Regions from separate parts of the Paenibacillus sp. FSL K6-2441 genome, predicted to be linked through region 1. Evidence: riboswitches for the same ligand, from Rfam matches in the RefSeq annotation. Region 1 holds a riboswitch; each other region holds the start of a gene.
The links. Region 1 has a riboswitch for thiamine pyrophosphate ahead of NSQ80_RS14530 (thiamine phosphate synthase). Riboswitches for the same ligand answer to the same signal wherever they lie in the genome.
Positions count from the first base shown of each region.

Region 1 (7,820 bases):
CAGCAACCCTTCTTTTTCATACTAGCGGATGTAGAGTCCGCCCCAGCGGGTTCACGGTTGCTTGGTGCCGGCGACGAAGGCATTCAGCTTCGCGAAATCGCTGCTGTCATCGGGCGGCAATTAAACGTGCCTGTGGTCAGCATCACACCGGAAGAGGCTGATGCCCATTTCGGTTTTCTTGGTGCCATCAGGACACTATTTTGCTTAAAAAAGCAGGGATGCCCCAGAAGCCTTTAACGGCTCTTGGGACATCCCCTTTCTACCTGTTCGTTAGAAAATCGTAGGCACCATACCCACGTTACGATATTTTAAGCTCCGCTTTCGTCTGGAAACGACCCCGCTCCTTAATCGGAAGCGGTAATCCCAGCTTCTGCAGCTCAGCGTATATCCAATCCGCGTGGTACTCATAGACGGTTTCGATCTTGTACTGCTGCTCTTCACTACGGTTTCCTACCTCTGCTGAGTCGCTCCGTTCATGATCGGCCTCGACCAGCAACAGTCGATGCTCGGCAAGCAGCTGCTGCAAAATCACCAAATGCTCATAGATATGGCGATAGGATTCAATTTCTTTGCCGATGTGCTCCATCGATTCGCTGAGATCTCGAGTCAGATGGAATTCCTCTTTGCAAAGCTGATAATATTTCTCCAGGCAACTTAGCTCCGCACGAAAACTCTCCAAATCGACGACTTCCCGGCACGTCGTGATCTGCCCGAATAAATCGGCCATCCGCTTAGCGACGGCTTTCCGCGCCTTTTCCAAATCGGCCTCATGCTTAGGGGGGAAGACGACCAAATTGACGATCACAGCAACAGCAATACCAACCAGTGTGTCCGTGATCCGGTTAATCCCATAAAAAATCGGACTTTCACCCGGCTGAAGATTTAACATAATGGCTAAAAAAACGATACACCCGATGGATATCGACTTATTCCATTTCAGCAAATTGCAGACATAGATCACGACGATGACGCCTAACGCGCAATACACCGCGTTCCCAGGCTCAATCATGGCGAAACCTGCACCCACGATCGCCCCAACAAACGTCCCCATCGTCCGATGTTTCCCGGCCGTAAATGAGTTGGTGACCGAATTTTCCATGGAAATGATCGTTGCGATCGCGGCGTAAAAAGGATACTCCAGGCGCAATAACGCTGCAACGATCACACACAAACAGATGGCTAGCCCTGTCTTGAGATTGCGTAAACCAATCGTCCATTTCAATCTCATCACTCCCCAATCAAGCTCCGACCGTATTATAGAGGATGTTTTTAATTCGCTTCAATTTAATTAAACATCACAAAACGGCTATTTTTGCGATAAATCGTGACATTTTCATGAAAACTTCTTGGAAACGGCTTAAAGCAGGCAGCTTAACACCAATCCAATTCAACGGTTGTAATTATCTGGATCCCCGTGTATAGTAAACATGACAATTCTAAATCGATCGACACTAGGGGAGCCGCAAGGCTGAGATGAATCGAAAGATTCGGACCCTTTGAACCTGAACGGGTTAAGACCTGCGTAGGGAAGTGGAGAGTAAAGCATACATGAACCGGAAAATAGGTCTATTTAGGCTTATACATTCTGTTGCTGAACTTAGCCCCCTCCTTACGGAGGGGGCTTTTTTGCATTGGATTTCTAACCTGAGAGGGGATGAATATGACGAGCCAAAAATTAACGCTAACCGCACCCGAACTGCATCTGATCTCCATCTCTCCCATCCACGTATCCGAACTGCTCAGGGTATCCCTCAAGGCCCTTCCCTACTTGGATTACATTCATGTGCGGGATAAGCAGCTCACCGCGAAAGGTCAGCTGGAGATCATTCAACAAATGTTCGAATCAGGCATTCCGCTGAACAAAATTGTCGTGAACGATCGGCTGGACGTGGCCTTGGCCGCGCGGGCAGTGAATGTCCACTTAGCCGGCCATAGTCTTCCGGTGGACTCCGCTCGTCCGTTAGCCAGCGGGATGCGCTTGGGCAGGTCGGTTCATTCGGTGGAAGAAACAGTGCAGGCCGCCGTAGATGGAGCGGATTATTGCCTGTTCGGACATGTGTACGATACCTCCAGCAAACCCGGACTTCCCGGCAGAGGGCTGGCGGCATTAACTGCTACGGCGAAGGCTTGCCCGGTTCCGATGATCGCCATTGGAGGCATCCGACCGGATCAAGCGGGAGAGATCATCCGCTGCGGCGCTCAAGGGATTGCCGTCATGACAAGGTTGTTTCATGCACCGGACCCGGCAGAAGAAGCCCAAGCTTACCGCAAGGCGATGCAAGCAGCTTGGCTGGAAAGGAGGTGAACCACGTGCAGGTTCGTCTGAATGGGAAAGAGACGACGATCAACGAAAGCTGTGTCACACTGGCCGATTTATTAGCAGAGCCCCCATGGAAGGACCGAAAGCTGTTGGTTGAACTAAACGGTACAGTTGTACGAAAGGAAGACTATGACGTGACCCCGTTATCGGATGGGGATCGTATTGAGCTAGTCCATTTTGTTGGGGGAGGTTGATCCTATGCAGGACTTATTCCATATAGGCGGCAAGGCGTTGTCCAGCCGTCTCTTTATCGGTACTGGCAAATATAACCGCAACACCTTAATTCCCGAAGTGATCGAACGTTCAGGAGCAGAAGTCATCACTGTCGCTTTAAGAAGAGTGAATCCCGATTGGGAGGAGGAAAATCTGCTGCATCATATTCCTCCACATATGACGCTGCTGCCGAACACTTCCGGTGCCCGCAACGCAGAAGAAGCAATCCGCATCGCAAGGCTGGCCAGAGCGGCGGATATGGGCAATTGGATTAAACTGGAGGTCATCCAGGATCAACGTTATTTGCTGCCAGACAACGTGGAAACCATTAAAGCAACCGAGGTATTGGCCGCAGAAGGGTTCGTTGTCCTTCCTTATATGAGCCCGGATTTGTCGGCTGCTCTCCGGCTAAGGGATGCAGGAGCCGCTGCCGTCATGCCGCTCGGTTCACCGATTGGCAGTAACCGCGGTCTGCGGACGAAGGAACTGATTCAGATCCTGATCGAGGAAGCAGGCCTGCCGGTGATCGTTGACGCCGGCATCGGTAAGCCGTCTGAGGCGGCGGAAGCGATGGAAATGGGAGCGGCGGCGGTCCTCTTGAACACAGCGATTGCGACCGCCCGTGATCCGCTGGGGATGGCCGAAGCGTTCCGCGCAGCCGTAGTGGCCGGCAGACTAGCTCATTTGGCCGGGCTGGGACCGGTGGAGCAAAACGCGGTAGCCTCTTCCCCGCTAACCGGATTTCTGGATGAAGTGGAGGCCTAAGGGATGAGCTTCTATGACAAAATCCAATCCTGGGAAGGCTTCCCCTTTCCACAGCGGCTTCAAGGTTACAGCGATGCAGATGTAAGGCGGGCGCTTAGCAAGCCTAAGCTTGATGCGGAGGATCTGCTAGCCTTGCTGTCACCAGCGGCTGATCGACATTTGGAGGAGATGGCCCAACGGGCACAGCAGATCACCCAAAGCCAGTTCGGGAACGTAATCCAATTGTTTACCCCGATGTATGTGTCCGATTATTGTGTGAACCACTGTGAGTATTGCAGCTTTAGTTCGATCTATGATTTTCCGCGAAAAAAATTAGACATGCAAGAGGTCGAACGGGAAGCTGAAGCGATTGCGGCAACCGGGATCCGTCATATCCTGCTGTTAACCGGTGAATCCCGCAAAGATTCCCCGGTCGAATACTTAAGAGACTGCGTGAAGGTGCTGCGCAATTATTTTTCATCCATCGGCATTGAGGTGAACCCGCTGTCTGTCTCCGAATATCAGGAGCTAGCTGCGGCAGGCGTAGACAGCCTGACGGTATTCCAAGAGGTCTACCACCGGGAAACCTATGCCAAGCTCCATATCAAAGGCCCCAAGCGCAATTATCGAAATCGGCTGGATGCCCCGGAACGCGGATGTGCTGCAGGTTACCGGGCCGTGAATATCGGGGCATTACTTGGCTTGTACGATTGGAGACAGGAAGCCTTCTTTGCCGCCATGCACGCGGATTATTTGCAAACCAAGTATCCAGGTTGTGAGATCAGCTTATCGATTCCGCGCTTCCGCCCTTTTCTCGGAGATTACGAACCGGATGCCCAGGTGACCGATCGGGCTTTGGTACAGGTGATGCTCGTCTACCGTCTCTTTCTGCCGCGGGCCGGGATCACCTTATCCAGCCGGGAGCCTGCCCGATTACGCGACAGGCTGGTTCACCTTGGCGTTACCAAGATGTCAGCCGGCGTATCCACGGCAGTTGGGGGCCATTCCCAAGGCGGAGGCACCCCGCAGTTTCAAATATCCGATGAGCGTAGCGTAGCCGAAATCCGGGAAATGCTCTATCAAAACGGACTGCAGCCTGTGTTTAAAGACTGGGATATCTTAGTCCCAACTGAAAGCTAGGGCGAACATCAATCGAGCCGGACCCTCCCTAATATCTAGGGAAATGTCCGGCTCATCTACTTATCCTATCAATGGAATAATGAAACGATCCATTCTGTCAGCGGTTTCCACATCTTTGGGTATTCCTGGTTGATCAAAGCCCTCACCTGTTCGGCCTGAACGTGGGTAAATTCGCCGTCTGGGATCGCCATTGAATAAGTTCCGCGTACAGCATCACCAATGGCGATGTGCCCGCTGGCATAACCTCCGACGGCAATCCTCGATGCGATCGCTAGGCCGCCAAAGGAATACACGCCCACGGCGAATCCGCCAAAAGCCAACACACCAACAGCGGCCCCTCCAGCTGCGATGAAACCGGCCGCAAAGCCGCCCAACGCCAGAATCAAGGCTAAGGCAATCGCAGCCAGACTTATCACCCCCGCCGCCAACACACCCAGACTTAAACCGCCAAGCGCAATGAGCCCCAGGGAGACAGCGCCGATGGAAATATTGCCGATCGCGATGATCCCTTTGGCCACGTACATCCCGCGCCCCACATTGATGTGCAGAAGCGGTACGCCAAACCAGGTTCTTTCACTTTTATATTCATAGTGATATCGATAGCGGAACATCGCCGATCCATTTGATTCCGGAGGAAGCTCCCTTTTTTCCGTTGGCACTCCCCGGACCAAATGATCCATGCTAACCTCAAACAATTCGCATAATGCGATCAGTTTATCCGTTTCCGGGTATGACTGACCCGACTCCCACTTCGAAACCGCTTGGCGTGATACGCCGATCGCTTCCGCCAGTTTTTCCTGGGACATTCCTTTTTGTCTCCGATAGTTCTGCAGCTTATCTGCAAAATCCATATTCTTCATCACCCCGCCTCCATCATAGCTGCTCCTCCGTCACCGATCGACCAAGCGAAGTTGGCAATCTGTCAACTACAGGTTGCGAATCGCTAAATACCAGCTTTATTGCTCGGGAAATAGTCGATTTTCCTAAGTATAAACGAGCCGGGAAATCGGTTCCGTGATATTTTCAGCAGCACATGGAAACAGGAAGCTTAACGAAGAGGCAACCGCCGGAACGCCAATAAAATAAGCAGCAGCATCCCAATATATCCAAACATGGGGTACAGGTATGTTAATAAGGAAGCAAAACCAGCCTGGCTAATCACAAAGCAAGCAACTAAGATGATCAGCATGGTCATGTTTTTGGGCACCTGATAGAGGCTTTGCAGCTGTCGCGTGACGCCAAAGACATTGCCGATCAGGGTCGTAAATATCTCGCCATAGAGCACTAACAGAAACAGCACATGCAGAAACGGGCCGAGGTCGCGGACGATGACCGCCATCGGAATCTCGTAACTAAGCATTTCAGGCATCCGGGAATTCAAAGCAATATGGTAAATCAACAGCATAGAGCCAAGCCCGATACCACCCCAAAAGCCGCCCCATTTTAATGTACTCTCCTCCTGAACCTCGCTCCCCAGCGGAATCAACACAGCCTGGATAAAAGCAAAGTTGAGGGCAGCATACACAAATGGGCTCAGCACCCACTTGTAACTTTCCAGTTGTTGCAGCTGGAAGCCGTTGATCCCGAACAGACCTTCCGGCTCAATCGCGCGGAACGCAATCAAGCTCGTAAATAGAAGAATCATCGGCACAACCAGCACATTCACAACCACGATACCGTTCATCCCCTTTGTCATCACCAGATAGCTCAAGACGATACTCACGATGATCCCGAGTTGATAAGGCAGCTGAAGCTGCTCGGCAAAGATCGAACCGGTACCGGATAGCATTACGGCGGTAACCCCCAGCAGGATCAGCAGGGTCAGGAAGTTGGCAACCTTGCCGAACAGGCGGCCAAACAGATGATCATTAAATTCCTGGTAAGAAAATGCTTGTATTCGATGGGCATAGATCATCATTTTCGTCCCCAACCACATGAAGAGCAACGTCGAAATGATAATCCCTGCGGCGCCAACCGAGCCATAAAGGGTAAAAAATTGCATAATCGATTGTCCCGAAGCAAAACCGGCGCCGACCACCGTACCGATGTAGGTAACGGCAATTTGAAATATTTTGACCCATCGATCATTCATATTGCCACCTTCATTTCCATTTTTTGAATTCTCCCAATTTCATCCTATGTCCAAGCTCTTCCATCTATTCTTGAAACAAAAAAGAGGAATCTCCCGCCAAAATGCAGTACATTTAGGAGGGAATGTGATTTTAACGACACGGAGGGATCTAAAAGTGAAATCGTTCTATCAAAATTGGAAATTGGATCCCGAGCTTCCGATGGATATCTACCAGAGCACGAACATTACGTTTTATCCTCATTTCCATGCTGAAATCGAGTTTATTTATGTCCTCTCCGGCACCATCCGGATTGGGGTTAATGAAGAAATCCGCCTGCTTCGGCAAGGCGACATGGTTATCTGCGGCAGCAACGATATCCACTATTTTGACAGCCGAGAGTTGGAGTCGGAAATTATCATTCTGATCTGCAAACCGGAGTGGATCACGATGACAAAAAGCTGGCCGTCCGACTTTCGCTTCGCCTCACCTTTTATTCCGGCAGGTACTCCGGGGCTCGAAACAGTGAAAACGATCCTGGACGAGCTAATTCGGGAAAAAGACGAAAAGAAACCTGGCTATCCCCTGCTGCTGAAAGCCGGCATCTTAAAGCTGTGCGGCAGTCTGCAAAGGGCGGTGGACACGCTGCCGATGGACCGTACCACCAAGGAGAAGTACGAGTCCCGCCGGGCGCGGATGCAGCAAATTTTGTCCTATATCGAGGACCATTACCGGGAGGAATTAAACGTGAAGGTGATGGCGAAACGTTTTTCCATGGAGCCCTCCCATTTCAGCCGTTCCTTCAAAGCCGCCATCGGCATGAATTTCAAAACTTATCTCAACACGGTTCGCGTCCTAAGCGCCGAACATCAGCTGCTGACCAGCGATCTCAGTATTATGGAAATCGCTCTGGAGTGCGGCTTCAGCAGCATTCGTACGTTTAACCGCGTGTTTAAGGAGCTGCGGGGCACTGTCCCTTCCAGCCTGCGCCCATCCCGATAGCTGAACGGGTACCTGCAGAGAATGGGAAAACGCATATTTTGTCCATACATACGCATAAACTGGCGAGAGATCGCAAGGAAATCTAATTATAATGGGGTTGAAAAAGTAAAATTTAAAAAAACTTTTGACTACACCCGCGAAACGGAGGAATTCGATGAACCCGCTGCGAGTTGGAATGATCGGTTACAAGTTTATGGGCAAAGCCCACAGCAACGCCTATCGGGCGCTGCCGATGTTTTTCCCCGACGCTTTAAAGCCGGAGATGGCTGTATTATGCGGCCGTAACGAAGAAGCGGTGCAAGAGGCGGCCAATCGTCTGGGCTGGCGCGAAA
Region 1 covers NZ_CP150174.1:3,159,157-3,166,976, forward strand. The annotation lists partial or broken gene NSQ80_RS14520 (3-beta hydroxysteroid dehydrogenase) at 16-189, shown strand; gene NSQ80_RS14525 (aromatic acid exporter family protein) at 299-1,222, opposite strand; TPP riboswitch at 1,444-1,546, shown strand; gene NSQ80_RS14530 (thiamine phosphate synthase) at 1,661-2,305, shown strand; gene thiS (sulfur carrier protein ThiS) at 2,311-2,514, shown strand; gene NSQ80_RS14540 (thiazole synthase) at 2,519-3,298, shown strand; gene thiH (2-iminoacetate synthase ThiH) at 3,302-4,417, shown strand; gene NSQ80_RS14550 (helix-turn-helix transcriptional regulator) at 4,486-5,277, opposite strand; gene NSQ80_RS14555 (membrane protein) at 5,466-6,509, opposite strand; gene NSQ80_RS14560 (AraC family transcriptional regulator) at 6,664-7,488, shown strand; gene NSQ80_RS14565 (Gfo/Idh/MocA family oxidoreductase) at 7,643-7,820, shown strand, end outside.

Region 2 (7,820 bases), 430 kb from region 1:
TTGACGAAACTCCTCTTCCTCCAGCAGCAGTACGATCCGATCTGCCAAGCTGTCCCCCGCCCCTTCGGCGAGCAGACCATCTACCGCAAATTCGAGCACCTGGGCGTCGCTGGCGTCCAACGTGGGCAAGCCGGCGGCCATCGCTTCGATGCGCGTTAACATCGACGCCGGCTCATCGCCCGGTAACAGCACCAGGCAATCCGCCAAGAGGTACCTGTCCGAGATGGAATAGGGCGACCCGGCCGGCAGGCAGGCAATCCGTTCCGGAGCGTAGGCGGCAAGCCCATGCTGCTTCGGTCGTTCAAGCAATTCACGGGAAGACCCGGATCCGGGGGAGTCGGCGGCAAGGAACACCAACATCGCCTCCGGTACGCGATCCAGCACTTCCGTAAGAGCCGAGACAATGTGCCCCTCATCCCTAAGCGGCGGCCAACTGCCGGCCAGCAGAACGATTTTGCGGTTCGTCCATCCCAGCTCCATCAGCCGCTGCTGACGCTGCTGTTCCCCATCTGGCGTCCAACGCAGCACCGCCTGCTCCTCCAAGCTCGCCCCCGGCAAATGCACCCATACCGGAGTGACCAAGGAGGGGAACTGCGCCAGCAACTCGGCTTTAGTCCGTTCACTGCCGACGATCAGGCCGTCCACGCTTTCCAGAATTTGCGTCGTACATGCCTTGGGATGGCAGGGAGGAGAAAAGATCCGGGCAGAGGGCAACGTCAACAGTACGCGGGAGAGTGGAAGCCGAGCTTTAAGTTGACAGGCCAGCAGCGGTCGGCCATGAACGTCCACCGTATCCGGCCGCCACTTGCGCAAGTGCCGCAGCAGTGACTCCAGGTAGAGACGTCCTCCGGGCAAGCAATAAAAAGGGACGCCCCCCATCCAGCCTTGGGACGGTAAATGCCCGTCAGCAACGCCAAAGAGGCGAATGTGCAGCTGCTCTGCCGCATGAGGGAGCATTCGTTCCAGCACCCTCTTCACTGGACGGTGTTTTCCTGATGCAGCCGCAAGGGCGTCAGGCGCGATCACCGCGACTTTTTCCCGATCCATGTGAAGTCCCCCTCCTTACCGTTTCGCTTGCATTCGATATCCTAAATATACGAAAACCTCCCGGCAATTGTGACACCTTCTTGGAAGATGAGCCTAATTTGCCAAAGGCGACGATCCATCCGCAGTTCGCCCGAAAACAGGCGGCTGTCGCAGCACAGTCGTCCACGCTAATGAACCGGGACAACATACACTGAAGGAAGACGCACGGGAAGGAGGAAACCCACTTGAGTCAGGACACTATCGGAATCCTGCTGAATTCCAGCATGTACCGAGGGATCCCCACGCGCAGAACCGGCCAAGAGTGGATCACAGGGTATGAAGAAGCGGCGCGGGAATATGGATTAACCCCCGTTTTCTTGCGTCTTGCTGGCATCGATCCGGCAGGGGCCAGATGTGTCGCGTATGTTTATAATGGCATCGAATACGTAGAGCAACAGCTGCCCTTGCCTGCGGTGATCCATAACCGAGCGTTATACCCCAGACTCGCAGCTCGAAAAAAACTCCAATCCCTGAATGCCCGGGGCATCACGATCTTTAATACGACCAACCGTTATGGAAAAGACTTCATCCACCGCTTGCTTTGGGGCGCTCCTCACTTGCGGCCGTACCTTCCGGCGGCGATGCCGTTAAACTCCGGCAACTTGCGGAAAATGATGTCCCGCCATAGTGACCTCATCCTAAAGCCGATCCGCGGCTCCGTTGGCCATGGCGTAATGCGATTGCGATATATGCCGTCGTCAGGGTGGGAACTCACTTATGCTTCGCCACTAGGCAAGCAGCAATGGAGGACGGTTCGACTGCACCGGGGACAACTGCCGCCCTGGGCCCGGCGCATGCTACGGCGTACGCCGTATCTCGTGCAAGAGCGTATTCCGCTGGCGGAATACGAGCAGCGCCCCATCGATCTGCGGATCACCGTCCAGCGGGGCGGCGGAGGCGATTGGAGCGTGACCGGGCGCTTCGCCAAAGTCGCTGCTGCAGGCAGCTTTGTGTGCAACCTCGCCAGAGGCGGCGAAGCCCTTCCCGCTGAGGAACTGCTGGCCAAAGCGCTCCCGGAGCGGATCGTCCCGGCGGCCCTTGCTCACGTCAATGAGCTTGCCCTGACCATCTCCCGCTATCTGGGCAACCGTCTCCCGCATCTCGCCGACCTGGGGCTGGACATTGGCTTAACCGCAAGCGGGAAGCCTTACTTTATCGAATGCAATGGGCGTGACCAGCGTTACGGCTTTCGAAAAGCCGGATTGCTGGATGCTTGGAAGGATTCGTATCGTCAGCCGATGGCTTACGCCCGTTATTTGTTAGACCAATCGGACCGGGCCTAGCCAAATGACCAAAGCCCAAAAAAAGGGCAGATTCCTCTCCACAGAGCAGGCTGCAAACCGCCTCCGGAAGGAATCATGCCCTTTCGTTTCATAGATTTAATGATAACGGACATCCGCAATGTGAAATGGCGGGTACAAGACCGCCAGCAAGTAAGCTGCAGCCGCAAACAAGGCGATGAGCAGCAATGTCAGCACATCGTACCGGGAATAGGAAGTCGGGTAATAATACGTGCGCGGCCGATTCCCGTCGAACGCTTTCGCTTCCATGGCGACAGCAACGCGATGGGCCCGCCGGATGCTCTGGGATAGCAGCGGCACAGCATACAGCTTCGCATGCGCGACAAGGCCGGGCAGTCCGCGCGGACGGCGAACGCCGCGGATCAGCAGCGCATTGCGTCGGACAAGCAGCTCCTCCCAGACCATGGGAAGTAGCCGGACCGAGGCCATAAAGCTGTAGGCGTATTTTGGCGGCAGCTTCGCCTGCTGCATCAGCGCGTAAAACAAGGCGACCGAAGGAGTCGTCAACACGAACAACAGCCCTTCGGCGGCAAAGGCCACCGCTTTAAACCCGATATGAATCCCCCGGTAAAAGCTTTCTTCGGAGATGCGGAACAATCCCCACGACCACCAAATTTCCGTCCCTTTGCCAAACAGAATCATCGTCGCCGCTGAGGAGGCAAAAATCAGTGCAAAGGGGAACAGAAGCAAGGCGACTTTCCAGGGCTCATATCCGCTGAACAGGAACAGCAGGAACGTAAACAAGATCGCCTGATAAAAAATAAAATCGAGCCGGTGCGTAAATAACGTCAGCAGAAACAGCAGGATCATCAACGCCAGCTTGGCGGCCGGATTCGCCTGGTGCAGCCAAGTCCGCCGCTTCGGGGTCAGAAAACGTCTCATCTTGATATCACCGCCTCTGGACCGGAACTCCCGTGTTGTTTGATTTTCGCGGAGGTGGTATCCGCTCCCCGTCCGGCCGATCCATTTGATCCAGGTGACTCACCGGCACCTGCCGGAGATCGATCCACCCGCCGGGTCAACCGCTGCGACGTTAGCCGTCCGTCCCGCACCTCCCAATGCTGGGTGGCCACCTGCTCCGCAATCCGCTCTTCATGGGTAACCATAAGAATCGCCGTCCCGCGCCGGCGCAACGCCTCGCATAGCTGCAGGATGGCGAACGTGTTCGCCGCATCCTGGCCGAAGGTCGGCTCATCTAGCAACAGCAGCCGTTGCTCGCGCACCGCAGCCGCAGCCACGCTAAGACGCCGCTTCTGGCCCAGCGACAACTGGTAAGGATGCCGCATCTCCAAGCCGGTTAGACCAAACTGCTCCAGATACGCCGTCACCCGACGGTTCAGCGCATCGTCGCCAAGTCCGTCCTCCCTCAGCGAGAAGGCGACTTCGTCCACCACCCGATCGGCGACAAACTGAAACTCCGGATTCTGGAACACAAATCCGATCTCACGAGCGGTCGACTCCAGCATTCGTCTGCGGGCACGGCGGCTGAGCTTCCCTGTCTCGATCCGCTTTCCCTGCAGCACGAATGCTCCCTCTGATGGCAACAAGCCGATCAGGCTGAGCAACAGCGAGCTTTTCCCAGCACCGTTAGGTCCTGTGATCGCAATCCAATCCCCGGGATACACGGCGGCTTGCCCGACTTCAATCACCGGCCGCCCTTGCCGGAACCCGCAAAAATCGGTCAGTTCCACGGCGGCAGGTCCATCCAATCGCCGTTCATCTTTCACCGGCTCTAGCAATCGACGGCCGGCTTCGGTGGCAAAATACGCCTCCCAGACGCCGGGATACCAGATCCCAAACTCAATGAGCTCGGAACGGTACGTGTCAAACACTACGTCCGGTGCCCCCTCGCCCAGCACCTGCCCGTCCGGTCCAAACAACACGACGCGGTCAACGAGCCCCAGTGCCGTCAACTCCTCGATCCGGTGCTCCACGATAATCAAGGTGCGATCCTCGGCCACCTTGGCGATCGCTTGCCAGATTTGCTCGCGGCCCTGCGGGTCCAGCAAAGCCGAAGGCTCATCCAGCAGCAGCACCTCCGGATCGCCAAGCAGCACCGATGCGAGCGCCAACCGTTGCTTCATCCCTTGGGACAGCGAATCGATCGGCACATGGATCTCAGGCAGGTCCAGGCCCACCTTGGCCAATGCGGCCTGCATCCGCGCGGGCATATCCTGCTTCGGCACGCCTAAATTTTCTAAGGCAAAAGCCAACTCCTCATCCACATAAGGCATACAAAACTGCGTATCCGGATCCTGGAACAGAAAGCGCCACGACGAGGGAAGCTGCTGCGCGGACGTGCGCATCGGAATCTCTACCAAGTCTGGAATGATGCCGCTCAGCACCTGGAGCAGCGTCGATTTGCCGCATCCGCTGGGACCCAGCAGCAGCACATGCTCCCCGCGCCGCACCGAGAAATCCAAATCCTTAAACACAAACCGGTCTTCACCCGGGAACTTGAGCCGCAGCTCCCGGACCTCAGCTGCCGTCGTTTCCTTCCGCATCAGTCATTCAACGCCGCATAGTCTTTCGGATCAACCGGTCGCAGCAGCGTCGTAACCCCTGTCGCCTCTACGGCCTTCACAACGGCATAAGCGAAGTACCCGCAGATCAGCGCCGAGCTGACGGCCCGCATCGCATATTTGGCGGTCAAGAGCCATGGCTCGTAATCCTGCACATATCCGTAGAAGAAATCCGGGATAACCGAACCCACGGCAGCTCCGATCCCGGCTAATGCAGCAACGGAGCCGGAAAATTTCCGATACCGGAACGCAGCGAACACCAGCTCCGCCCCTAAGCCTTGCAGCACGCTGTAAAGAATCAGCTGAACTCCCCATTCGCTGCCGAACAAAATTTCCACATGGGCCGCAGCGACCTCCGCGATCAACGCCACCCCCGGTTTGCGGATCAGCAAGAACACCAGCGTTGCAGCCAGGAACCACATTCCGTACACCAGTTCATCGGCCTGGAAGAACAGGGGGGAGAACAAATTGTACACCGAGCTCCAGAAGTGATACACCACGCCCAGCACCAACGAAACCAACACCATCACCAGCACATCGCTTAGCTTGAGGCCACGCCCCGTTCTTTTTTGAACAACCTCCGACATCTTCATCTCTCCTCTTGATCATTTGGTTTAAATCCTCGCATCGTAAAAAAAACCGCCTGAATAAGCTCAGACGGCGGTCAGGTCACGGGGGCGCACATAGGCACAAAAAGTCCCGGACGATCGATTCTCTACGCTGGCATTATCCAGATCAGATTAACGGTCCGCGGCGCAATATGCCGCTATCTCAGCCTGATTCGCTCAAGCCCCCGTATCCCTATGCGATTGATATAAACATACACCAACTCCGCCCAGGCATCAAGCCTAAATTTGTACAAATCTGTAAACTAGGAGTTACCCGTCCTGTATTGATTTCGGCCTGATTCTGTGTCAAGATAAGCGGAAGTGGCAACGAATTCATCAATACCAATGCAGCATTACTGGACAGACTAGGAGGATGCGATTTGGCCGCGACATGGATGAAATGGATGACAGAGCTCTCCTCCCGGAAATGGTTATCCCGGTTGATGGGCAAGTTCTCCCATTCGGGGGTTAGCCGAGCAATGATCCCTTTTTACGCAAAATCGTATGGCATTCCGCTGCATGAAGCGGAGAAGGAGCTTCGGGAATATCGCACGTTAAACGAGTTCTTCACCCGCAAATTAAAGCCGGGCATGCGCCCGCTGCACGCGGAGCCGGGAGTGATGATCAGTCCAGTGGACGCGCTGATTACGTTTATGGGCGAGGTGCAATCCGGCACGATCTTGAACGTCAAAGGACAGGATTATTCCTTGGAAGCGCTGCTGGACGGCTCCCCTCGTGTAGAATTGTACAAACACGGTTACGCCTTTGTTCTTTATCTGAGTCCTACCGATTATCACCGGATTCACGCACCCGTGACGGGCAAGAAGCTGGAATGCGAGCACATCAAAGGCCGGGTCTACCCGGTGAACGATTTTGGCATGCGCCATATGAAGAAGGTGTTGTGCCGAAACGAACGCTTGATCACTTACATTTCCCACGACTATGGGGAAATCGCCCTCGTGAAGGTCGGCGCGATGAACGTGAGCAGCATCCAGTACACCGACCCTTCGGCAAAATCCTGGGAGCAAGGCGACGACCTGGCTTATTTCGAGTTTGGATCCACCGTCGTTCTGCTCACCCAGAACGGCACCTTCACCCCATTGCCTGAACTTGCGCCCGGACAGAAGGTACGGATGGGCGAAGCGCTGGGCCGGTTTAACTCCGCAAAACCAAGCTAATTCAGTGATCATCGCCCGCCGGCTTCGGCCGGCTCTTCCCCTTTATTGCACCGTAATGCTGCCGATGGAAGTCTCCAGCGCGACCAACGGCCCTCCGCCGCCCCGCTCGCTTCGTCCCTTCGCGGCTCCAATGACTTCGCCCAGTTCGCTGGACGTTTCGAGATCGCAGGCTAACGACGGATCAAGCGTTGCCGTGATGCTGCCAACATCGGTGATGGCTTGAAGCTGACCGCCCGTATCCAGCGTGAGAATATCTAGATTGATGCTGCCGGTGGCTGTACGGATCGATGAATCCCCGGACAGACGGGCATCCTCGACCCGAATCGACCCGACCTCTCCCTTCAGCCGGTAGGTTCCCGTAAGCCCGCTCGCCGCGATCTCCCCGACATGGTTCGTGACTTCAAACTCCTGAATCCCGGCAGGGACCTCAACGACATAATCGATGCGGAATTCGGTAAAATGCAGCTCCTTCTGCGCCCAATCCCATAAATTTTGGTCCGGCGCGCCTTTGGCGTGCACGCGCACCTGAGCCGTATTGCCCTGAGAGGTGACGGTCACCTCGCTCTGTTCAAACAACGTATCCAGCTTCTCCTTACGTGCCGGCAGATCCGCGGCCTGGATGGTCGCTTTCACCACGATCTGATCGGACGTGCCTTCCTTCAACTCAAGACGCCCTACGGCATTCTCCAGCTGCAGCTTGCTGGCGTTGCCGATGGCTTCGCTTGTCGAAAGGTCATGCGAGCGTCCCGTGAACGTCAAATCGTCCTTCCACTCGTCTGCGGCCAGCGCCACCGACTGCTGCACGGATGCCGCGGTCTCGCTAATCGATTGGCTTATCGAATCAACGGTATTCCCCAAGGTCTGCCCCCATTGCTGCTGCAGCGTTTCATTTTCCGCCGGACCGCAACCTGAAGCCAGGGCCAGAAGTACGGCCGATGCCGCCAGCCATGCGATTTGGGATGTACGTTTCTTTCGCATTTTCGTCCTCCTTCTATTTCCATCTATCCTGAGCTTATATCAAGGTTCCCGTGAACCACCACAGGCGCGGGACCGGTTTGCTCCCTAGACTTTGGTCAAGGAGACGGTTCGCAGGGCAAGCGGAAAAACCGCCGAGCATGAAGCCCG
Region 2 covers NZ_CP150174.1:3,593,216-3,601,035, forward strand. The annotation lists gene NSQ80_RS16530 (glycosyltransferase family 4 protein) at 1-1,047, opposite strand, end outside; gene NSQ80_RS16535 (YheC/YheD family protein) at 1,272-2,369, shown strand; gene NSQ80_RS16540 (energy-coupling factor transporter transmembrane component T) at 2,466-3,269, opposite strand; gene NSQ80_RS16545 (ABC transporter ATP-binding protein) at 3,266-4,891, opposite strand; gene NSQ80_RS16550 (ECF transporter S component) at 4,891-5,496, opposite strand; TPP riboswitch at 5,605-5,716, opposite strand; gene asd (archaetidylserine decarboxylase) at 5,898-6,695, shown strand; gene NSQ80_RS16560 (hypothetical protein) at 6,738-7,673, opposite strand.
Region 2: linked by a shared signal. The riboswitch ahead of NSQ80_RS16550 (ECF transporter S component) and the one ahead of NSQ80_RS14530 (thiamine phosphate synthase) in region 1 are both predicted to bind thiamine pyrophosphate.

Region 3 (7,820 bases), 510 kb from region 1:
TTTGCTTTTTTTGCGTCAGCTGGTGAGCAATCTACTCGAAAAATCGAATACAATTCGCTCGTTCTGCTGGTTTCAGCCGAAATATATATGAAATTTCGTGTTTATTGGGGCATCAGGAGGGTGGAAGGCGCGATTCTGTATGAAATTTCGAATACATTTATAAGTCACACTATCCTCATCCAAGAGAAGTTACTTCCCCACCATCCCGGTTACTTCTACCGCGACCTAAGAAAAGTTACTCAACAACAGCACTGGTACCTCGCACGCGCCTCAGGTCCAGATTATCATCAACTATTTCTCACCGCCTCACAAAACTAACGCCAGACAACAAACTTCATACCGCGGTCTATGGAACTCACACTATACATCTTTCGGACCAACACGGCGGACGATAGCACACGCACACGTTTTCAGCATCAGTTACTTCATCATGGTCATGTTATCCGTAGCTTCCTTGGCGCATTTTTTAACACGCTTAACACGCTGGAATTAGCCCGACCGGTTGAAATGCTGCTTGCGATAGGTGAGTGGGCTGACGCCGTATTTCTTCTTAAACGCTTTGCTGAAGTAGTAAATGTCAGGGAAACCGGCTTGTTCGGCGACTTCTTTGATCAGCAGGGAAGGCTGCTGCAACAGTTCGCAGGCTTTGGCCAGCCGGATCCGGTTCATCTCCTCGATCAGGGTTCGGCCGGTTTTTTGCTTATATACGCGGGACAGATGGCCGTAGCTCATATGCAGCGATGCGGCTAGTGCTTCCACATTCAGACGCTCCCCGCGAAAATCCTCCAGGTACACCTCCACCTTACGAAGCAAGGCGTCCCGGGCTTGCGCAGGCTCCGAAGCTGATGCGCCGGTCTCATGTGCGGCGGTCACGCCGGACAAGACCTCCAGCAGTTGTACGAGCAGCAGCCTGAGATAAAAAGGCGACCGCCCATGTTCAGCCTCGGCAAACAGCTGAATGAGCAGCGACCGAATGCCGTAATCGTCCCGGTAGGCCCCCGGAGGCCAATCCTTCAACCGATTCAGCCGCAGGAGAAAGCTGTCGTTCGCCGGCTTTGCTGCGCTATTTTCCGCTAAATCGTCCGCTGCTTCTGTCGCAGTCTCTTCCTCTGCCGCGCCTGGAATTGGCCGAAACCGCCACCGCAAACAAATGCCCTCATGGGGATCTTCCCGAGAGTAGTCGTGCGCATGGGTCATCCCCGGAGGGATCAAAAAAAATTCGTCCGCATACACCATCACGTCCTGGTCGATAAATCGTGTTTGCATACGGCCGGACAAGACATAGTTGAATTCATACCAAGTGTGGGCGTGGGGAGGGCATTTGCCTGAACCCCCGGTTTGTTCTATCACGATATCGACCCAGTCCACCACCGCATCGCCAACCGCGATTTCACCACAGATTTTGTTCAGTGCAGGCACCAGTTCGTTACGCCATTTTTTCAAATCCATGAGCTGCTGCTCCTTTGTTCGATTTGACTCCATCATATCATAATAGGACAAAAATTGATGAGGATAAGTAATTTACTTCGCCGGGGGAGAACCGGAAAATGAGGGGGAAGGCTAACTCATATTCAGGGGAGGTACCCGATACGATGTTCTGGACGGAGGAGAAATTAAACGCACGGATTCGCGAGCTGGAGGGGTATCGATACCGCGATGCCCGGCCGATCGAGGCGTTTCGCGCGCAAGTGGATGAGGAAGGGCGCATCGGCGCCAGACCGCCCAAGGAGGGGCCGTGGTCCACAATGCAGACAGGAGAACGCTGGGAAGGCCGCGATCTTTATTTATGGCTGGAGACGGACGTCGAGCTTCCGGCCGAATGGAAAGGGCGCAAGATCGTTGGCGTGTTTGACTTCGGCAAAACGGGAGGCGGAAACAACTCCGGGTTTGAATCGCTTCTGTATGTCAACGGCGAACCGTTCCAAGGCGTGGATATGAATCACCAGGAGCTATTTTTCCCGGACGAGGCTTCCGGTACGAAGGTGAAGCTGCAGTTCCGCTTATGGTCCGGTCTGGAGGGCGGCGGGAAACCGCAGGTACAGGAGCACCGGATCAAGCGGGCGGAGATCGCGTGGCTGGACGGAACGGTGGACCGTCTGTACTATACGGCCCGTGCGGTCATGCAGACGGTGGAGGTATTGCCGGCGAACGCGCCGGAGCGGACGGATTTGTTGACGGCGCTGGATCGCGCTTTCCTGCGAATCGATTGGTCCTATCCGGGATCGGAGGCGTTTTATGCGTCGCTGACGGAAGCGGAGGAGCAATTAACCCAGGCGGTGGCGGGAATGAAGAAAACGTCGCCGGTGACGGTGCAATGCATCGGGCATACGCATATCGATGTCGCCTGGTTGTGGCGGCTGAAGCATACACGGGAAAAAGCAGCCCGCAGCTTCAGCACCGTACTGCGACTGATGGAGATGTTCCCGGAATACGTGTTCCTGCAAACGCAGCCGCAGCTATACGAATATCTGAAGCAGGATTACCCGGAGCTCTATGAACAGATCAAGGAACGGGTCAAAGAAGGACGCTGGGAAGCGGCCGGCGGCATGTGGCTGGAGGCGGACTGCAATTTGACGAGCGGGGAATCGCTGGTGCGGCAGCTGCTGTATGGGACGCGGTTTTTGCGCGAGGAATTTGGCCAGGAATGCACCTATCTGTGGCTGCCGGACGTCTTTGGCTACAGCTGGGCCTTGCCGCAGATTTTACGCAAGTCGGGTATTCACACGTTCATGACAACAAAAATCAGCTGGAACCAGTACAACCGCATGCCGCATGATACGTTTTGGTGGCGCGGCATCGACGGCAGTGAGGTGCTGACCCACTTCATCACCACGCCGCAGGACGGAAATTTCTGGTGGTACACCTACAACGGGCAGATCGAGGCGTCCAGCGTGCAAGGCATCTGGGAGGCTTACCGCGATAAAGAAGTGAACAAGGAACTCTTGCTCTCTTACGGATACGGCGATGGCGGCGGCGGCGTAAACCGCGAGCACTTGGAGCTGCGTCGGCGCCTCGACGAGATGCCGGGTCTGCCGCGTGTGACGACCGGAAGGGCGGACGATTTTTTTGCGAAGCTGCATGAGACAGTGGAAGCAGCGGATCGTTACGTCCATACGTGGGACGGCGAGTTGTACCTGGAGTACCACCGGGGAACCTATACCAGCCAGGCGTACAATAAAAAAATGAACCGGAAGCTGGAGCTGCTGTCCCGGGACGCCGAATGGCTGCTTAGCTTGCAGGCGTTGCTTGCGGGCTGCGGAAACTGGGAGGCCTATCCGAAGGCCAAGCTGGACGAAAGCTGGAAAACGATCCTGCGCAACCAGTTCCACGACATCATCCCGGGCTCGTCCATTCCAGAGGTATACCGCGACTCCAAGGAGGAGTATGCCCAAGCTGAATCGCTGCTGGAGTCGTGCCGGGAGCAGGCCATTCAAGCCTTGACGAGCGATGCGGGGGATACGTATACCGTGTGGAATCCGTCCTCTTGGCCGTTTACCGGACTGGTTGCCTTGGAAGGTCAAGACACAGACACGGGAACACAGTGGATTCAAGCGGATGGGCAAGAACTGCAATCCGAATTCGACGGGACGACCGTGTGGGTACGCGTGGAGAACGTGCCGCCGCTTGGCTTTGTAACGATCCAACGTAAGAAGGACGGGCAAGCAAATAACGCGGTGACAAGCGAACCGTTTAAAGCGCGGCCAAACGGGATTGAAACTCCGATTTATAACATTGAGTGGAACGACCGCGGGCAGCTGATCTCCATCTTCGACCGCGTCGCTGGCCGTGAAGTGCTGGCTTCCGGCGAACAGGGCAACGTGCTGCAGGTGTTTGAGGATAAGCCCAAAATGTTTGAGGCTTGGGACATCGATGTGTTCTATCAGGAGAAGCAGCGCGAGGTTGAGCAACTCCAAGAATGCAAGGTCGTTACCGGTACGCTGCGGGCTGTCGTCACATTTACCTGGACGTACATGAGCTCGACGATTCGCCAGCAGATGATTCTGTATGCCGATAACCGGCGGATCGATTTCCGGACTTGGGTGGATTGGCAGGAACGTCAGCAGCTGCTGAAGGTTGCTTTTCCAGTGGACATTCGGGCGACGGAAGCGACTTACGACATTCAGTATGGCAATGTGAAGCGCCCAACGCATTGGAACACGTCGTGGGATTTCGCCCGCTTCGAAACGGTCGGGCATCAATGGGTGGATTTGTCGGAGCGCGGCTATGGGGTTAGTCTGCTGAATGATTGCAAGTACGGGCATGACATTAAGGATCATGTGATACGCCTGTCGCTGCTGAAATCGGCAACGTACCCAGACCCGCAGGCGGATCGCGGCGAGCATGAATTTACGTATGCGCTGTATCCGCATGAGGGGGATTGGTCCGAAGGCGGTACCGTGCAGGCGGCAGCGCTCCTGAATCAACCGGTATACGCTACGCCAGGTACGGCTCATACTCCGTCGTTCTCCTTGCTTCAAACGAGCGGCAGTGCGGATGTCGTCATCGATGCGGTGAAAAAAGCGGAAGACGACGATAGCGTGATCGTCCGTTTCCATGAATATAAGGGCGGCCGGGGCCGCGTCCGGTTACACGTCGGAGTGCCCGTGGCGTCCTGGCAGGAAACCGACCTGATGGAACGTCCGGCCGGAGAGCTGTCCTCCGCAGATACGATTGAGCTGACAGTGACGCCTTATGAAATCAAGACGATTCGTCTTCAGTTGAAATAAAGATGGGCGAAACGGGCGCCTCCTCAGTTGTCGGAAGTGGGGGCGCCTGTTAGCGTTTCAATATCGTTGGAACCATAGAAAAATAAAACCACCAGAATAATGATCACAATCAATTCGGAAAAACCTTCGCCGTCAAATTGACCCATGTGGCAAACCCCCGTAATCGTAATTAAGTTCAAAGCGTACAATCTCCATTTGGCGTCCGCTGAAATGAACAGGCATTTGGAGCAACTCCGGCTTACGACAACGAACGCCAGCATTAGGAGGAACTGTCCGCTTTTTTCTTCATGGCATTAATGATGTCGTTGATGGTGAGATCCCCGTTTTCATTGAGGAAATTCAGCAGTTTATCGGCGTTCGCGTCGCTGCTGATCGTTTTGTACTCGCCAACCAAGGAGACGAACATGGTCGCGTTTCGGTATAACTGGACGGAATCCACGCGTAGTTTGCCGGAGAGCAGCAGCGCAGCTACGGTGTATTCCGGGGTTTTAGGCCGGAAGCCGCCTTTTTTGCCGTTTTTCTTGCTGGAAGACGAGGACTTGTTCTTTCCGGCTGAGTTCATGGCTTTACCTTCCTTAACTTGATGGAGTCCAGTTGCTTGTCATGGGGAACAGGTCGAACCGATCCCGAAATCGATCCTAAATCGATTCCTAGGAGTGCCCTGTTATTTATGCTATGCAACCGCGCGGGGTTGGTGTAGACGAAGAGACGCAAACGATCCACCTATTCCACCATCTGGACGGGATTGACAATCCAGGCAGGGACCGGTAGAGTAATAATTGAATTGCATAGGAAATCCACTAGGGGCGCCGTCATCGGCTGAGACAAGAGATCATCTTGGACCCTTTGAACCTGATCTAGTTCATACTAGCGTAGGAAAGTGGAGCCGGCCCCAAGTGACATGCGCTTAGGCTGCCATGAGTATATCGGTATGCCTAGGGTTCATCCAGCCGCTCCCTCTACGGAGCGGCTTTTTTGCGTGCTCTGGCAGCTCGGTTTGCCGTTGTCCTCTCAGAGGATTTCCTTGCCAAAATTTGTGGAGGTGGAGAAGTTGGGATTTTCTCAAGAGTTGCGTAGGAAGGCGGACGGAATTTATCAAGCGATATTTGATCATCCCTTTGTCAGAGGTATTGCGGAAGGCCGGTTACAGAAAGAACAGCTCATTCATTACGTCAAGCAAGATTTTGAGTATCTGAATGCTTACATGCGAATTTACGGGATCGCGATTTCCAAGTGCCAGACCCGCGAGGAGATTGCGTTGTTCAATCAACAGATCGATTTCATTTTAAACAGTGAGATTCATCCGCATCACAATTTTTGCCGGGTGGCCGGGGTGAAATTTGAAGATTTGCAAGGCTTTCCGCTAGCCCCTTCGGCTCATCATTATATCCGTCATATGCTGACGGTGGCCCACGAAGGAAGTTTGGGAGAAATATACGCCGTGCTCCTGCCTTGTCCGTGGACTTATCTGGAGATTGGCAAGAAGCTGTTGGAGGAAGTGCAGCCGACGCCGGAGCATCCGTACTATGAGTGGATCACTTTTTACGGTCAACGGGCAGGAGGCGTCACAGAGAAGTTCATGCGGGCGTTGGACCAATGGGCGGAAACCGCCAATGCGGCGGAGCGTCAACGCATGACCGAGCATTTTTTGCAGAGCTGCCAGCTCGAATATCTCTTCTGGGATATGGCGTATCGGTTGGAAGATTGGCCGGTTGCGGTGCCGGTGCTTCAGCTGTAACTCCGCGCCGATTCGCTATCCATCCATGCCCAAAGCCAAATGATCGAAAGAGAGGTTGAACTTATATGAGTTTGCTGGAAAAAGAGCTATCCGAAGTGCTGCAAAAGGTGCAAAATACGAAACCGCTCGTTCATAACATCACGAACGTGGTTGTCACGAATTTTACGGCGAACGGCTTGTACGCGCTTGGCGCGTCGCCGGTCATGGCGTATGCGCCGGAGGAGGTGGCCGATATGGCCAAGATCGCCGGCGCGCTTGTCCTTAACATCGGCACGTTGTCGACGCCGCAGGTGGAGGCGATGATCCTTGCCGGCCAGTCGGCGAACGCCCACGGCGTGCCGGTGCTGCTTGACCCGGTGGGCGCGGGAGCTACCGCCTTCCGGACCGAGTCGGCGCTGAGCATCCTGCGCGAGGTGAAGGTGTCGCTCGTGCGCGGCAACGCGGCGGAGATCGCCCATCTCGTCGGGGAATCCCGCGAGATCAAGGGCGTCGACGCCGGCGACACCGCGAGCGCCGAGGCGGCCGAGCTCGCGGTGCGGGCCGCGCGGGCGCTGAACACGGTCGTGGCGATCACCGGCCGTGAAGATGTCATCACCGACGGGCTGCAGTGCCGGATCGTGAGCGGCGGCGACGCGCTGCTCACCCAGGTGACCGGCACGGGCTGCCTGCTGACGTCGGTGTTGGGGGCTTTCGCCGCGGTGGAGCGCGATCTGCTGCTGGCCGGCACCGCCGGGCTGGCGTTCTATGGCGCTGCCGCGTCCCGTGCCGCCGAGCGGACGGCTTCGGCCGGCCCGGGCAGCTTCCAGATCGCGTTCCTCGACGAGCTGGCGAAGCTGCACCCGCACTCGCTCAAAGGGCACGCGGCAGTGCGTGAATTTCAGGCGACCGGAGCCGGCGGATGGTGGGTCGGATGAGCCAGATCGCTAGAGCCTTAACGATTGCCGGGTCGGACAGCGGCGGCGGGGCTGGCATCCAGGCCGACCTGAAAACGTTCCAGGAGCTGGGTGTATTCGGGATGTCGGCGATCACCGCCGTGACGGTTCAGAACACGCTGGGCGTGTCCAACGTCTATCCGCTGCCTCCGGAAGCTGCGGCAGAGCAAATCGATGCGGTTGGCTCCGACCTCGGCGTAGATGCGCTAAAGACCGGAATGCTGTTCAGCGCCGAAATCATTGGGGCGGTGGCCGCGCAAATCCGCGCGTTCGGCTGGAACCGGGTCGTTGTCGACCCGGTGATGATCGCCAAAGGCGGAGCTTCCTTGCTCCAGACGGAAGCGGTGCAGGCGTTGCGCTCGCAGCTGCTGCCGCTGGCGTACATCGTAACGCCGAACCTTCCCGAAGCGGAGGTGCTGTCCG
Region 3 covers NZ_CP150174.1:2,646,925-2,654,744, reverse strand. The annotation lists gene NSQ80_RS12090 (AraC family transcriptional regulator) at 490-1,449, opposite strand; gene NSQ80_RS12085 (alpha-mannosidase) at 1,593-4,727, shown strand; gene NSQ80_RS12080 (hypothetical protein) at 4,751-4,873, opposite strand; gene NSQ80_RS12075 (hypothetical protein) at 4,987-5,289, opposite strand; TPP riboswitch at 5,520-5,623, shown strand; gene tenA (thiaminase II) at 5,779-6,465, shown strand; gene thiM (hydroxyethylthiazole kinase) at 6,531-7,379, shown strand; gene thiD (bifunctional hydroxymethylpyrimidine kinase/phosphomethylpyrimidine kinase) at 7,376-7,820, shown strand, end outside.
Region 3: linked by a shared signal. The riboswitch ahead of tenA (thiaminase II) and the one ahead of NSQ80_RS14530 (thiamine phosphate synthase) in region 1 are both predicted to bind thiamine pyrophosphate.

Region 4 (7,820 bases), 2.2 Mb from region 1:
CTGCCCAGCCGCCAAATTCCTCAATCGTAAACAGCTTGATCTCCGGGAATTTGTCGGCATACTCCGCCTTGACGCTGTCGAGCGTTGGGCGATAGTAATTCTCCGCAGCGATCTTCTGTCCTTCTTCCGAATACAGGTATTTCAAATAAGCCTCGGCGACTTCGCGGGTGCCGTTGGCATCTACGTTTTTGTCGACCACGGCAACCGGCGGTTCAGCCAGTATGCTCTCCGACGGATAGACGATATCGAATTTATCCGGCCCCAGCTCCTGCACGGACAACCAGGCCTCGTTCTCCCAAGCCAGCAGCACGTCGCCGAGTCCACGTTCTACGAACGTCGTAGTAGCGCCGCGCGCCCCGCTGTCGAGAACCGGAACATGCTTGAACAGCTCTTGCACGAACTCCCGTGCTTTAGTTTCATCGTTATTGTTTTGATGCAGGGCATATCCCCATGCCGCCAGGTAATTCCACCGCGCCCCGCCAGAGGTTTGCGGGTTTGGCGTGATCACCTCAACGCCATCCTTGATCAGATCGTTCCAATCCTTGATGTCTTTGGGATTGCCTTTACGAACCAGAAATACGATCGTGGAGGTATAGGGCGAGCTGTTATGCTCGAACTTTTGCTGCCAGCCTTCATTGATCAGCCCGGTTTCCGCAATGGCGTCAATGTCGTATCCCAGCGCCAGGGTAACCACATCGGCTTTCAACCCGTCAATGACAGCCCGGCTTTGCTTGCCCGATCCGCCATGCGACTGTTTAATGGTGACCTTCTGTCCTTTTTCTTTCTCCCAATATGCCGCAAAAGCTTTGTTATAATTTTCGTATAATTCCCGGGTCGGGTCGTAGGATACGTTCAGCAATTCCACCGCTTTGGGCTTCTCCCCGCCGCCGGAATTCCCGGCTGCCGCGCTGGCCGCATCGTTGCCGCCGCTCGTGTTGGACGAGCAAGCCGCCAGGACCCCAACCAATATCAATGCCAGACTCATCAGAACCCCTTGCTTCAACCTTCTGTTCATCGTATCACTCCCCATACTCTTTTCTCGCTTTACTAGGGCAGGGCAGGCATCCACCGTATCAACCACTTGACAACGGAAAACGGAGAAACGCCCCACCCCCTACGGTCAAACCGAGCCACTACCCGTGTCTGCCAAGGCAAGTAGAGCGTTCCTCCGTCCGTACGGTGAGAACATTTTTAATTATTCCTACCTGTTTAGTATGCTATGGTGTTATTTTATATGCGGCAGCCCAGAAATGTCAAACCTTTTTATGCAAAAAAATCAATTTTTTTATAAGCCTCCCTTATAGCCGGTACAGGCTGCGGTATGGGTTGCGGACCTCCCTTCCAGACAATGCAAAACACCCGAAGACCGGCAAAATGCAGGCCTTCGGGTGTCTGGATCGGATCCTTCGTCCGCTTGGATATGAGATGAAGCTTCTGATTCACATGGAACCTGCCGGATGCTTACCCACGGCAAAGTCTGCCGGCAGCGGTTCAATGCAGGAGGGTTTGCTGATACTCAAGCTATGCACCGCAGGCGTCAGACTGCCGCTCTCGGGATCACGCCGCAAGGCGGCGATATTGCCGCTGTACTGATTCGCCACCAGCACATAGTCGTCCAGGACGGCGAAGTTCCGCGGCCAGCAGCCCCCCACACTCGTCCATTCCGGGTCCTCGAGGCGACCGGTGTGCCGATCGATGCGGAAACGGACAATGCTGTCATGTCCGCGGTTGGAGCCGTATACGTAACGTCCGTCCGGCGAGAAGTGAATATCGGCCGGATAGTTTTCCCCGCGGAAATCATCCGGCAGGGAGCTGACGTGCTGGATCGCCTCAAGCCGCCCCTCCACCGGATCGAAAGTATATGCCGTCATCGTATTGTTCAACTCGTTCATGCCGTAAGCAAACCGTTCCGACGGATGGAGCACGAAATGCCGTGGACCTGTCCCCGGCGGCAAATGGGTTACCCCGTGCTTTACTAGCCGTCCGCACTCCAACCGATAGATCACTATCTGGTCGGTTCCCAGGTCGGAGACGAAGGCGAACCGTCCATCATGGCTAGGCACAATGCTGTGAGCATGAGCCGATTCCTGGCGCTCCTGGTTTACACTACTTCCCTCATGGCGGATCAGGGCCGTCATTTCCCCTAACGACCCATCCGCTTCCAGTGCAAAGGCATTCACATGCCCGCTGGAATAGTTGGCGACCAGCAAAAACGGATCCCGCCCACATTTCAAAGCCAGATGGCACGGGTCGGCCCCATGCGTTGCCCGTTCGCTGTGCAACATCGTCAGCTTCCCATCCTTAGGATCAACCGCAAATCCAGCAACCTGCCCTTCGGTCTGTTCACTTACCGCATACAATCGCATACCCTTCGCATCGAAGGTCACAAAGGAAGGGTTGGTGAGGCCCGCAGTCTCGTGGATAACCCGCATCTCGCCGGTATCCCTCTGCAGCTCGCAGAGATAAATTCCGGGCTCCCCGCGATCAGCATAAGAACCCACAAAAAAGTGCCAATTCGGTCCAGCTTCCTTGCTCACCGATTTCTCTTCCTTCTCTTTCTCAAATTCATCCAGCATCTGCTTCACTTCAGACAACGGAAGCCGATCAAAAAACATCTCCACCTGTTTCTCTGCCCCGCTGTAGATCTGGTTCATCACGGCAGGGATGTTCGAGGAGATATTACAGGAAGAGTGCTCGCTGCCGGAACACCAGTTGGGATGCAGCGATCCTTGAGCGAAGATGCGGTACAAATCGCCGAGAGTAACCTGCGAAAGCTCGCACTTTAGCAAGTACCCGCCGCGGGCCCCTTCCTTCGTCGTCACCAGGTCGTGGCGGCGAAGCAGGCTGAGCACCTTACGTACACGGGCCGGATGGGTCGCGACGCTGCAGGCGATCTGTTCGCTATTGGCCATGCGATCCTCCTTGGAATCTAAATACAACAAGCAATGGACGGCGACCGTTAATTCGCTATTCATCTTCCTTCTTCCCCTTCCCTTACCAAGTTTGAAACAAGTGCAGACGAGTATGTTATAATGTTCTCGCGAATCGCTATTCGCTAGTCACTTTATTCCATTTCGCTAAATACTCAATATATACATACTATATACTTACAGAAAGGGAACCTCTATGAACCTAATGAATCCCTCTTATATGCAAGCCGCCTTTACCGTTGGTGCGATGGCCATGGCCGTCGCTGTTCTGTTTATCCGTCTGAAAGCCAGTCGTCGGCCTGTCACGGTGAAGAAAATCATCATTCCCCCGCTAGGAATGGCAACCGGCCTCTTCATGTTTGTTGTGCCGGAAACGCACATTCCTCTCCTGTGGGGCGTAATCGCCTTCGCTTTCGGTTGGCTCCTGTTCTCCTATCCGTTGATTCGGACAACCAAGTTCGAGAACATCGGCGGCGAAATTTACGCGGAACGTTCCCGCAGCTTTATCTTTATCCTGATTGGACTGCTTGTCGTCCGTCTCTTGCTGCATGAGGCCGTAGAACAATACGTCTCCGTCATGCAAACCGCGGCGCTGTTCTTCCTGCTCGCTTACGGCATGATTATTCGCTGGCGGCTGTATATGCTCAAGCAATACCGGGCAATGACCGGGAATACCGCCTCCTCATGATTCACGAAACCGTTGCAGCACCTCAAACATATTAAATTTTCTATATAGATGCAATCCTTTTATGGAGATTTTATTTTTGCATCACTTTCCAATCTATCACCCGGATGAATACAACAACAGCCGTACTCGCATGAAGCGAATACGGCTGTTGTTGCTCACCGCGCTCTCCGATTCCGGCAGCAGCTTTCGCCTATGCCTTCTTGGACGACGATCTTTGATCGGAGCTTGGATTGCTCAGTTGAGGGAGCATGCGCATCCCCATGACCATCTCGGACGAGCAGAGCGGACATACGGGGCTATATTCAAAGGTGAAATTGTCCCGCATCCACCCGTTGCAGTCATCGCTAGTGCAGGTCCATACCGGCGTATTTTCCTCAGGAATTTCCTCTAACGTCTTTTTACGGTAGTTCATAAATTCCCCTCCTCTTCAAGGTGAACGTTCCAACCAGGTGAATCGATGTAATTGTTGCAGCTTTATATGTACCATCAGAAGCGGACTTCTGAAAAATTAACCTCATGAATGATCTTCGCGAAGAAAAACTGCCCTTAATGCGAGCACGCATTAAGAGCAGTTCCTAACTAACTTACAGTTTTACAACGTTCTCGGCTTGCGGGCCGCGGTTGCCTTGAACCACGTTGAATTGTACGCGTTGGCCTTCGTCGAGGGTTTTGAAGCCTTCGCCGGTGATTGCGCTGAAATGAACGAATACGTCATTTCCGCCTTCCACTTCGATGAAGCCAAAACCTTTCTCAGCGTTAAACCATTTCACTGTTCCGGTTTCCATGGGGAATACCTCCTGTTTCAAGATTAACATGATTCATTTTTTTAACAGAAGTCGCTCAATAAAGGCTGACCCTTATTGAACATGCACCACTTGTATAAAAAAAATTCACACATTGAAAAAAGTTCCAGTTTTATAAAGTGACACCCTTTTCAATGCGTGAATGATATCCTCTTTCAAAACCATGATTTGAACTCATTATATCCTTTTGCCAGATAAAAAGCAAATCCCCTGGTTTTTGCAAGCTGGTCCGGAAAGACTGGACAAATCCAGTTGGCGAAAACTATAATGACAGATGTAATCTGCAGTCATATTGTTCAGGGGTGCTGGAATTGGCCGGCTGAGAGTGTATCCCTCCAAGATACTGACCCTTCAACCTGATCTGGATAATGCCAGCGTAGGGAGCCATACCATGGTGATGAACTTATTCTACATGTCATTTCCATTGCCTATTGCGTCCCGGATCCGGGACGTTTTTTTGTATCCGGAAGTTGGAAGTTACGCTTAAGGACGCACATCCAGGGTTATACCAAGAACAAGCTGCGGAAATCTACACCAACGAAGGAGAGTAGAAGTCGTGAAAGTTCAAGTACGTACCGCACTGGCCATGTTTCTCAGTTGCTTGCTGCTGATATTGTCCGCCTGCGGCGGAGCGAATGGGAACAGCGCCGGGAAGGCGAAAGCCGGAAACCCAAGCGGGCAAAATACCGAAGCCGCCGCACCAAATCAAGGTTCTAACACAGAGCTGCAAGATGTTAAAGTCGTGCTCGACTGGAGCCCGAATACGAACCACACCGGGCTTTACGTCGCCAAGGATCAAGGCTATTTCGCCGAGGAAGGGCTGAATGTGGACATCCTCTTGCCCGGTTCCGGCGGTGCTGAGGCGATGGTTGCCTCCGGAGAGGTGCCGTTTGGCGTCAGCGTGCAGGAGAACGTAACGCAAAGCCGGATCCAAGGCGTCCCGCTCGTCTCGATTGCCGCGATCATTCAGCACAATACGTCCGGCTTCGCTGCCCCCGTAGACAAGAATATTAAATCGCCTAAAGACTTCGAAGGCAAAGCCTACGGCGGCTGGGGCTCTCCGGTGGAACAAGCGGTGATCCAATCGATCATGGACCTGCAAGGCGCTGATGTCAACAAGGTGAAATTCGTTAATATCGGGGATGCCGATTATTTTACGGCGGTGAAGCGGGATATTGATTTTGCCTGGATTTTCTACGCCTGGACAGGCATTGAGGCCGAGCTGCGGGGCGAGCCGATCGACATGCTGTATGTCAAGGATTTCTCCGAGAAGCTGGACTACTACACCCCGGTACTCGTGACAAACGAGAAGACGATCAAGGACAACCCCGAGCTGGTAAAGGCTTTTATGCGGGCCGTGTCTAAAGGTTACAATTATGCGATCGACCATCCGGAAGAAGCGGCGCAGATCCTGTTGAAAGCCGTACCGGAGCTCGACAAGGACCTGGTGGTGGCCAGTCAAAAATGGCTGAGCCCGAAATACAAGGACGATGCTCCGCGCTGGGGCGAGCAGAAGAAAGAAGTGTGGCAGAACTACTCCGATTGGATGTTTGAGCGCAAGCTGCTGGAAAAACCGCTTGACGTAGATGCCGCTTTTACCAACGAGTTTTTGCCAAGCGAATAATTTACTATACTTTAACCCAATGATGCCAAATCCCTATTCGAAAGGATGAACCCACCCATGCCAAACGCGTTATTAAGCATTCAGATCATTCCGAAGACACCCAACGGCGAAGACGTCATTCCCTATGTAGACCGGGCCATTGAAGTGATTCAAGCATCCGGGGTCAAATATCAGGTGAACCCCCTGGAGACGACCATGGAGGGGGATCTCGACGAGCTGCTGGCCATCGTGAAGAAAATGAACGAAGCCGTCATTGAGTTCGGCAGTACGGGCATCATTTCGCAAATTAAAATTTCGTACAATCCCAAAGGCGTCAGCATGGATAAGCTGATTGAAAAATATCGGCCATGAATCTCCGCAGCCTTTGGCACAGCATCTGGCCGCCCCTCGTGGCGGTCATCTTGTTTTTGCTGATCTGGCAGGGCGCTACCGCCTGGTTCCACATCGAGAAGTGGATTCTCCCCAGCCCGGTGGATATCGGTCGTGAAGCGGCTGCCGGTGCGGCCAGCTTAGGGGAACACACGGCGGCGACGCTGCGGCTGATGCTTATCGGCTTTGCCATCGGGACGCTCGTAGGCTTGCTGACGGCGTTTGTCCTGCATTATGTCCCGTTTCTGAAGGCGTCGCTATATCCGCTGATCATCCTAAGTCAAAACGTGCCAACCATTGCGCTGGCGCCGCTGCTGATGATCTGGTTTGGATTTGGCATCCTGCCGAAGATTATCGTCATTACGCTCGTCTGCTTCTTCCCTGTCGCCGTGGCGGCCATGGACGGACTGAGCCGCACGGATCGGGCGATGCTCGATTATATGCGAATGATCGGTGCGTCCAAGGCGGATATTTTCCGCAAGCTGGAGGTGCCCTACGCGATCCCTTCGATCATGTCCGGGGTGAAAATCGCCGCAACATACAGCGTCATGGGGGCGGTCATTGCCGAGTGGATCGGCGCGGACAAGGGCATCGGCTACTATATGATGCTGCAGAAGGCGTCGTTCCGCACGGATAAGATCTTTGTCGCCATCGCCATCATCGTGGCGATCAGCCTCGCGATGTTCGCCTGCGTCGCTTTGTTGGAAAAATGGCTTGTCCGCTATAAACCGGCGAACGACCGGAGATAGGGCAGCTTACGGAAAGGAAGGCTTGGTTCATGAGCGAAGCATCAACGCATAGAGATAACGCCATCCCCGCGCTGGAGGTCCGGCAGATCCATAAAACGTTCCGCGACCGACGCCGGGAGGTCCCGGTCCTTCAAGACATTTCGCTGCGGGTGCCGGCCGGCGAATTCGTGTCGATCATCGGCCCATCCGGCTGCGGCAAAAGCACGCTGTTTCACGTCATCGGCGGCCTGACTGCGCCGGATCAAGGCGAAGTGCTCCTTCAGGGACGCCCAGTCACCGGCCAGCGCGGACATATCAGTTACGTGCCGCAGCAGCCGGCGTTATTCCCTTGGCGGACGATCGAGGAGAACGTCGTGCTGGCGCAGGAAATCGCCGAGGCCGGAAGCCGGAGCTCCCGTGCGGACATCCAGCACTGGCTCCAAAAAGCCGGGTTAAGCGGGTTTGAACGGGCTTATCCCCATATGTTATCCGGCGGCATGCAGCAGCGAGCTTCGTTCCTGCGGGGCCTGCTCGCCCCCCAGGAAGTGATGTGCCTGGACGAGCCGTTTAGTGCGCTGGACGCCTTAACGCGCAGCGAAATGCAGCGCTGGCTGCTGGACATTTGGGAAGAGAATAAGCGCTCCGTCCTGATGATTACGCACAGCATCGAGGAGGCAC
Region 4 covers NZ_CP150174.1:660,625-668,444, reverse strand. The annotation lists gene NSQ80_RS02800 (sulfate ABC transporter substrate-binding protein) at 1-1,015, opposite strand, end outside; gene NSQ80_RS02795 (beta-propeller fold lactonase family protein) at 1,440-2,975, opposite strand; gene NSQ80_RS02790 (cytochrome c biogenesis protein CcdC) at 3,127-3,618, shown strand; gene NSQ80_RS02785 (cold-shock protein) at 3,809-4,030, opposite strand; gene NSQ80_RS02780 (cold-shock protein) at 4,203-4,403, opposite strand; TPP riboswitch at 4,710-4,819, shown strand; gene NSQ80_RS02775 (ABC transporter substrate-binding protein) at 5,008-6,045, shown strand; gene NSQ80_RS02770 (MTH1187 family thiamine-binding protein) at 6,103-6,396, shown strand; gene NSQ80_RS02765 (ABC transporter permease) at 6,393-7,163, shown strand; gene NSQ80_RS02760 (ABC transporter ATP-binding protein) at 7,193-7,820, shown strand, end outside.
Region 4: linked by a shared signal. The riboswitch ahead of NSQ80_RS02775 (ABC transporter substrate-binding protein) and the one ahead of NSQ80_RS14530 (thiamine phosphate synthase) in region 1 are both predicted to bind thiamine pyrophosphate.